Linked DNA regions of Puniceicoccus vermicola. Each later gene encodes a partner of the first gene's protein in a complex. Links are inferred from orthologs where the notes say so. Each region holds a gene or a part of one and is shown in the gene's direction. Other genes may lie near its edges.

Evidence for each region. The genes of interacting proteins can lie anywhere in the genome.
Region 2: the proteins of accD (region 1) and accC are in contact, whole or in part, in a solved structure (PDB 8UXZ), measured with the Escherichia coli proteins. The link is inferred for Puniceicoccus vermicola from one-to-one orthologs.

What each region holds. Positions count from the first base shown.
Region 1 is NZ_JACHVA010000138.1:22,260-25,865, forward strand. The notes cover bases 1-2,875. They hold accD (acetyl-CoA carboxylase, carboxyltransferase subunit beta), read left to right. Parts: upstream 1-940; coding sequence 941-1,810; downstream 1,811-2,875. Other genes in these bases: truA (tRNA pseudouridine(38-40) synthase TruA), read left to right, coding at 1-135; H5P30_RS19630 (ComF family protein), read left to right, coding at 122-877; H5P30_RS19640 (hypothetical protein), read right to left, coding at 2,050-2,445; H5P30_RS19645 (fumarylacetoacetate hydrolase family protein), read left to right, coding at 2,550-2,875. In the rest of the region: more of H5P30_RS19645, read left to right, coding at 2,876-3,344.
Region 2 is NZ_JACHVA010000033.1:9,983-13,942, forward strand. What follows is about bases 1,125-3,960. They hold accC (acetyl-CoA carboxylase biotin carboxylase subunit), read left to right. Parts: upstream 1,125-1,766; coding sequence 1,767-3,155; downstream 3,156-3,960. Other genes in these bases: accB (acetyl-CoA carboxylase biotin carboxyl carrier protein), read left to right, coding at 1,289-1,756; H5P30_RS02565 (Asp23/Gls24 family envelope stress response protein), read left to right, coding at 3,161-3,592; amaP (alkaline shock response membrane anchor protein AmaP), read left to right, coding at 3,604-3,960. Also shown: H5P30_RS02545 (hypothetical protein), read left to right, coding at 1-8; H5P30_RS02550 (transposase), read right to left, coding at 95-1,000. UniProt on the Escherichia coli protein: This protein is a component of the acetyl coenzyme A carboxylase complex; first, biotin carboxylase catalyzes the carboxylation of the carrier protein and then the transcarboxylase transfers the carboxyl group to form malonyl-CoA.

The sequences.
Region 1 (3,606 bases):
GCCTCCGGAAAACTTGCCCCCGCGCGAATCGGGGCCCTCCTCGAAGAAAAGCAACGGACTCCCGAGGTCCATACCGCTCCCGCCTGCGGTCTCTTTCTCGACGAGGTATTCTATGAGGAGGATGACCTCTCCTAAGCTCCAGAAATCCGCCTTCTCCCACTGGGCCAAGTCTCTGCTGGACCTCTTCTATCCCCGCAATTGCCTCCTTTCCGGAGAACCCCTCGGCGACGGCGAGTTTCTCTACCTGACCGACTGGGTTTCCCGCCGCTTGCCCGTCATCCGCGATCCCCGCTGCCCCGTCTGTGGGCACCCGTTCTTCGGCGATATTGAAGAGAGCCCCGTCTGCCAACATTGCGAAAACCTGCGCCCCGTTTTCCGCCAAGGCCGCTGTGGCTACCTTCTCAAACGGGATACTCGGACAATTCTTCACTCCTTTAAATATCGCAAGAAGGCCTATCTGGCCCCGGACATCGCCCTCCTTCTCGCCAAGGCCCCCGGCTTCCTCGAATTTATTCAGGATGCGGTGATCGTCCCAGTCCCCCTCCACCCGAGAAAACTCCGGAAGAGGGGCTTTAACCAGACCGAAGAGATTCTCCGTCACCTCGAACCCCATGTGCCCGGAGGACTCAATATCCGTCCACTGCTTCAAAGGCTCGTCGACAACGATTCACAGACGCGGGCCGATCGGCAGGAGCGGATGAAACGCGTGAAAGGAGCCTTTGGGATCGCTCCCAACGCAGAGATCCCCGATTCTCAGACTCGCTGCCTCATCTTTGACGACGTTTTCACCACCGGAGCGACTCTCAATACCTGTGCTCAAATCCTTAACAAAGCGGGAATTCGGCAAATTGATGTCGCTGCCTTTGCACATGGATAAAAAATTCCTCGCCTCGAAAAGCCGCCGTCGTCTAGCGTAGTAAGTTAATCCTTTCCCTAATACATGGCACTTTTCAGCAAACCGAACTATTCCCGAGTCACCGTTAATCGCAAGGACATCCCCAAGGGGCTGTGGACGAAATGTCCAAAATCCGGCGAAATCATCTATAATAAGGAGCTCGAGCAGAACCTGATGGTGGTGCCCAAGAGCGGCTACCACTTTCCACTTCCCGCGCCAGCCCGCATTGATTCTCTGATCGACGAGGGGACCTGGGAAGAAAAAGACAACGATCTGGTATCGGTCGATCCTCTTCAGTTCCGTGGCCCCTCCTCCTCCTATCCGGAGAAGCTGGAGCAGTATCAGAAAAAGACTCAGCTGAAGGACGCCGTTCTCTCGGGTCACGGTGAACTCTCCGGGATTCCGGTGAACCTGGCCGTCATGGATTTCCGTTTCCTTGGTGCCTCCATGGGTTCGGTAGTCGGAGAAAAGATCACCCGTGCGATTGAACGTGGGCTCGATGAGAAAACCCCGGTCATTATCGTCTCCACATCCGGTGGAGCCCGCATGTACGAAGGGATTCTCAGCCTCATGCAAATGGCCAAGACCAGCGCCGCTCTCGGCAGACTCGCCGAAGCCCGCCTGCCCTACATTTCTATCCTGACCAATCCCACGATGGCTGGCGTCATGGCCAGCTTCGCCTCATTGGGAGACCTGATCGTCGCTGAACCCGCAGCCCTAGTCGGTTTTGCCGGTCCTCGCGTCATCAAGGAAACCACGCAGCAAGACCTACCGCCCGGCTTCCAAACCTCCGAATTCCTTCTCGATCACGGGCTGATTGACCAAATCATCCCCCGTCTAGAGATGAAGGCCCGTCTCACCCACTTCCTCACCGCCTTCACCGGCCGGAAGCTCGAAGAGACCGCCGCCTCCTAAAAAAGGCTTCAGAGAAAAAGCGTACCACAGGCTGCCAGCCTGTGCGTTCATCACAGGGCGAACCAACCCTCCGAAAAGTTCTAGCCGCTGAACAGGCCAGCCGAGGAAAAGTACCACAGGCTGCCAGCCTGTGAGGATTCCTCCAAAGGATCCCTTCATCTCGGGGGAGACCTCCTTCCCCTCCGCGCGGAGCGTCAACTCTTCGCGAGCCTCTCAGGGGATACGCTGAAACCCAGTCCTCAACCCAAAGCTTCCAGCCGCTCCTGCAACTTCCGGATCCTCTTCGAATTCTTCGCAAAGATCACCGCGGCGACCGCAAACAGGCAGAGACCGAATCCAATGCAGAAGATTGAGGAAAACGAGAATGAATTCAGAAATCCTCGAGAGCTCCCTTCGGAGTTTTCCTGGACCCGACGGACGGTCTCAAACCCGATGATCTGAACAAACAGACCAAACCCGACCAGCGGGAGACAAAGACGCATCCGCCAGTCTCCGAGGCTCTGCTTCTCCTCCTCCAGCCACTGACGCTCCGACATCCCCGACTGATCCCCGTCAAAGGTGTCACCCGAAGACGTTTTCAGCTCCTTCAGAATTTGCTTCTGTTGCAGTTCGGTGTGCGGATCTCCGTAGCTCATAAACTGATCCTATGCGAATTCCTCCCTGCGGCAAGCTTGAGTGCGAAACTCGTCCCTGAGCAAAGATGTTTGAAAGCCCGGCGGGATGGCGTCAGTTTTGCGTTATGAGAATCGCGAGAATCCTTACGGTCGGCGGCCCGACTTATGCAGTTCAACACGCCGGGGGAGGATTTTCCCGACTCGAAGGAGACCTCTTCGGAGATCTACACGATACGGGAGAAGCGATCGAAGGCTCACTCCTCACCCCGCTCGTTCCCCCGACCATCTACTGTATCGGACTCAACTACCGGGCCCACGCCGAAGAGACCGGGAAAAAAGTGCCGGAGTTTCCTGTCGTCTTCATGAAATCCCCAACCGCCCTGCAGCACCCGGAAAAGCCGATTATCCTCCCTGACGAATCCGTCACCCAGACCGTCGACTACGAAGCTGAGCTCACCGTCATTATTGGGAAGGACTGCAAGAACGTCTCGCGCGAGAAAGCCCTCGAGGTAGTCTTCGGCTACACTTGCTCCAACGACGTCAGTGCCCGCAATTGGCAAACCCCACGCGGAGGGGGACAGTTTTGCCGGGCCAAGACTTTCGACACCTTCTGCCCTCTCGGCCCCGTAATCGTCACCGCAGACGAAATACGAGATCCGGGACAACTCCGGCTCTCGACCACTCTGAATGGAAAGACCATGCAGGACTCCAAAACCGAGGACCTAATTTTTGACGTCCCAGCCCTCATCGAATTCTTGAGTAAGGATACCACCCTCGCCGCCGGAACCATTATTCTCACCGGCACCCCTCAGGGAGTTGGGGTCGCGCGGGATCCAGCCGTCTACCTCAAGGATGGAGATGTCGTCGAAATTTCAATCGAAGGAATCGGCTCCCTCCGGAATCCCGTTCAGGCCAATTAATCGCGAAACTGGCACCTACTCTGACGACGACGGGGAGCTTTGTTCTCTCATACCGAATTTAGTAAGTTTTGACCGTTATGGTGCAGCGCAGAATCGAAGCAGCGCAAGGCGCAGGGATCGGATTCGTATCGAGATACGCTCCGATCCCTGCAACGCCGCGACCTTCGATTCTGGGCGCATCCCCCCTGGGACGGGCGGGAAATGAGCCTGAGCAGCGTTAGCCCAAATGGCACGGGTCGCAGACCCACCTCCAACTGGGCCG
Region 2 (3,960 bases), on another replicon or contig:
AGAACTAATCTCGATCAAGTAGGCCCCACGGGGCGCGGCCCCGGAAATTTCAGTTATTCCAAACTCTTTTCGAGAAGACACGAAAACAGAGCCGTCACCCAAACAACCCCTTGCGCAAGCCAGTACCAATAGACAGCCCTTTCCAGTCACTCCCACGCAACGGATGAGGTCTTCGCGCTCGCTTCCCTTCCGGTTCGTTTTCTAGAAACTTGTTCACAAAGTCTTCCGATCCCAGCACCATCCCGTCCGAAAAATAGCGAACCCGGCACCGCAAAACCACCGAAAGAGGCAACTTCCCCTTCTCCTCTTGCAAAACCCGCACCGCTTCTTCGTGGGAAATCGATGCTTTCCCTTCTTTCTCACCATCACCAGCCCCATACAAAGTCTGCCGATACCCCGCCAGGTCCTTATCCACAACAGAAAGCCCGGCCCGAGCCAACCGCCCGCCCCCAAGCGCCTCCGCATACCCACAAAATCGATAATCCTTAGGATCCGCAACCAACCCCGCCCGAACCGCGTTCAAGTCGATATAGGCCGCTACCGTTCTGAGTGCCCACCGACCCCCTTCCACCAGCACACTCTTAAAACGTGCCGACCAAAGCGGCCCAAACCGATCCCGCGACCGATTGAACCAAAGCGTAAAACGGAGCTTCAGAGTCCGCATAAACTCCGAAACATCATGCATCCGGCGGGTCAGTTCCTTACGCAACTCCCTCCCATCAAGAAAGTTATCCTTCAAATGCCCCTCCAAAACCTCAGCAGGCATTGGATTCCAAGGAGTAGGCTTAGGATACAGCTTGCGATACCGACGAACCAACTCCGCATCCGGAACCTCCGTCCCTGCTGGTGGCACCTCCACCAAAATATGAAAATGGTTCTTCATCACCGCATAAGTAACCACCCGAACCCCGGAAAACTCAGCAACCTGCCATATCATTTTCCGCAAAACCTCCCGCTCCCGGTCGCCAAAGAGAGCCTCCCCATTCACCGTCCGACTCATTAGATGATGATACGACAACCGATCCGATTCTCTGCGTCTTAATTTGCCCATCCCCAAACCAACCCCGCCCACTGAGCACCGTCAAACATATTTAGAACAGTTATATAAATTCGAATCATTCCGACAATCGAATCTTTTATCGACATCCCTCATTCCGGCGTCCAAAAACCATGGCCGGTTCAAATTCTCTAAAGGGTTGCAGATAAGGACGGAAGCCTCCTACTATCCACCTTTGCAGCGATTTGCCGAACCATTAAACAATTCAATAAACCCAACAAAGGAAACGCTTTGGACATCGATCAGATCGAAAAACTCGTCGAACTCATGAAGGACAGTGACCTGTCTTCCATGGAAATCGAAGAGGAGACCTTTCGTATTCGTCTCGCTCGCGAGAAAGAAATCATCGCCGTACACGGTGGTGGTGGCGCAAGTGCTCCCGCACCTCTGCCGAGCCCGGCTACCAGTGCTCCGGCTGCTGCTGGAGGAGCTTCTGCTCCCGAGCCCGAGGAAAAGGGAATTGTTTACGTGAAATCTCCCATGGTGGGAACTTTCTACCGTGCTCCTTCGCCGGACAGCCCTCCCTTTGCGGAAGAGGGTGGTAAGGTTAAAGCCGACTCCGTCGTTTGCATTATCGAAGCGATGAAAGTCATGAACGAAATCCAATCCGAAGTGAGTGGAAAGATCGTCGAGATTCTCGTGGAGAACGGCGAACCTGTCGAATTTGGACAGGCCCTGATGAAGGTAAAGGAAGGCTAATCGCCGAGGTATGCTAAAAAAAATCCTCATCGCCAACCGCGGGGAAATTGCCCTTCGAGTGATTCGTGCCTGCCGAGAGCTGGGCATTGAGACTCTCGCGGTTTACTCTGAAGCCGACGAACAGTCGATCCACTGTCAGGTGGCTGACGATGCTATCTGCATCGGACCGGCCGCCAGTTCCGAGAGCTATCTGAAGGCCGACCGGATCCTCAGTGCGGCCGAGCTCGCCAACGTCGACGCGATTCACCCTGGGTACGGATTCCTGTCCGAGAATGCTGATTTCGCCGAACAGTGCGAAAGCTGCAACATCAAGTTCATCGGGCCTTCCTCCAACACGATCCGGATCATGGGCGACAAGGCCTTGGCCCGGGAAACCGTGAAGGCTGCCAAGGTTCCGACCGTTCCGGGGAGTGCTGGGGCGATTCAGGACGACAAGGAGGCGCTGAAATTGGCCAAAGAGATCGGATTTCCGGTTATCATTAAAGCCGTTTCCGGTGGGGGTGGACGCGGAATGCGCGTGGCTCACAATGCCGTCGCCTTTCAACGGGAATTCGAAAGTGCCCGCAACGAAGCCGAAAAGGCTTTCGGGGACGCTTCCGTCTACGTCGAGAAGTTCATTCAGGATCCGCGCCACATCGAGTTTCAGATTCTCGCCGACGAGCACGGCAAGATCGTCCACCTCGGTGAGCGCGATTGCTCTGTGCAACGCCGTCACCAAAAGGTGATCGAAGAGGCTCCTTCTCCTTTCCTCTCTTCCGACCTCCGTCGCAAGATGGGCCGGGCCGCGGTCAAGGCTGCTGAAGCGGCGAACTACCAGAATGCTGGTACAATCGAGTTCCTCGTCGATAAAAACGGAGATTTCTACTTCATCGAGATGAACACCCGGATTCAGGTGGAGCATCCAGTTACGGAAATCGTCACTGGAATCGACCTGATCAAGAAGCAGATTCAAATCGCTTCGGGCGAGCCCCTCGGAATCGAACAGAAGCAGGTCCGCATCAGTGGCAAACACGCCATTGAGTGCCGTATTTGCGCCGAAGATCCGTCCCGTAATTTTGCCCCTTCACCGGGTGAGATCAAACTCTACTTCCCTCCCGGTGGCCCTGGGGTTCGCGTAGATTCTCATGTGTATTCCGGCTATCCGGTCCCCCCTCATTACGACTCCATGATCGGAAAACTGATCACGTACGGAGAAACTCGTGAGGAGGCAATTGTCCACATGAACCGGGCACTGAAGGAATATCTGATCCGCGGCATCAACACCAACATTCCCTTCCTCCAAGCAATTGTCAGCGACCCGGTATTCCGCCAGGGGCAAACGACGACCCGCTACGTGGAAGAATTCCTGGCCCGGACTCCTCGGTACCTTCTCTCTCCCACTCAACCCGATAAAGTATAAACGCTATGGAACAACCGAACTCATCCGATAACGAATCCACTGTCCCATTTGTCTCCGAGGAGAGTTCGACTCTTGGCGAGATTCGGATCAACCATAGCGTCGTCGCCAACATCGTTCGAATCGCGACCCTGAGCGTCCCTGGAGTTCACTCCGTGGGCGGTGGCCGATTCGAGGGCATTACCGAGATGTTTGCCAAGCGTGAAGGCGAACGGGGTGTGCGCGTCAGCGAAGACGAAGGCGGGACCTACGAGATCGACATCCGCGTCATTCTGGATTTCGGAGTTGAGCTGGCCCGCACGGGCGGACAGATCCAGCAGACCGTTCGCGAAGAAGTTTCGAAGATGACGAGCAAAGATGTCGCTCGGGTAGATATTACCATCGACGGCGTCCATGTTCCTGAAGAACCAAAGCAAGAATCGGGACAGTGGACTGGCTAAAACCATAAGCCATGGAGGAAAAAATCAAAAGCTGGTTCACCGAGTTGGTGGGCACCGACTTCCAGTTTCTGGCGCAGAGAGAGTTCCAGTTTATCGTGGGGGCCGCTCTGGCGCTCCTTATCATCCTCCTCATAATTCGGTACCGCCCCGGACGTCGGATCCGCGCCTTCCGAGGGGAAACGGGCCGGGTGGACATTTCCCGCCATGCCATCCACGAACTGGTTCGTTCTGCATGCGAGCAGATGCCGGAAGTGTACAAATCCTCGATCAAAATCAAGGTTCGCCGGAAACTGAGCATCACGGTTCGCATTCGACTCGAAAGCAAAGCTTATCTACGGGATACAGCTTCATTCCTACAGGCCCACCTC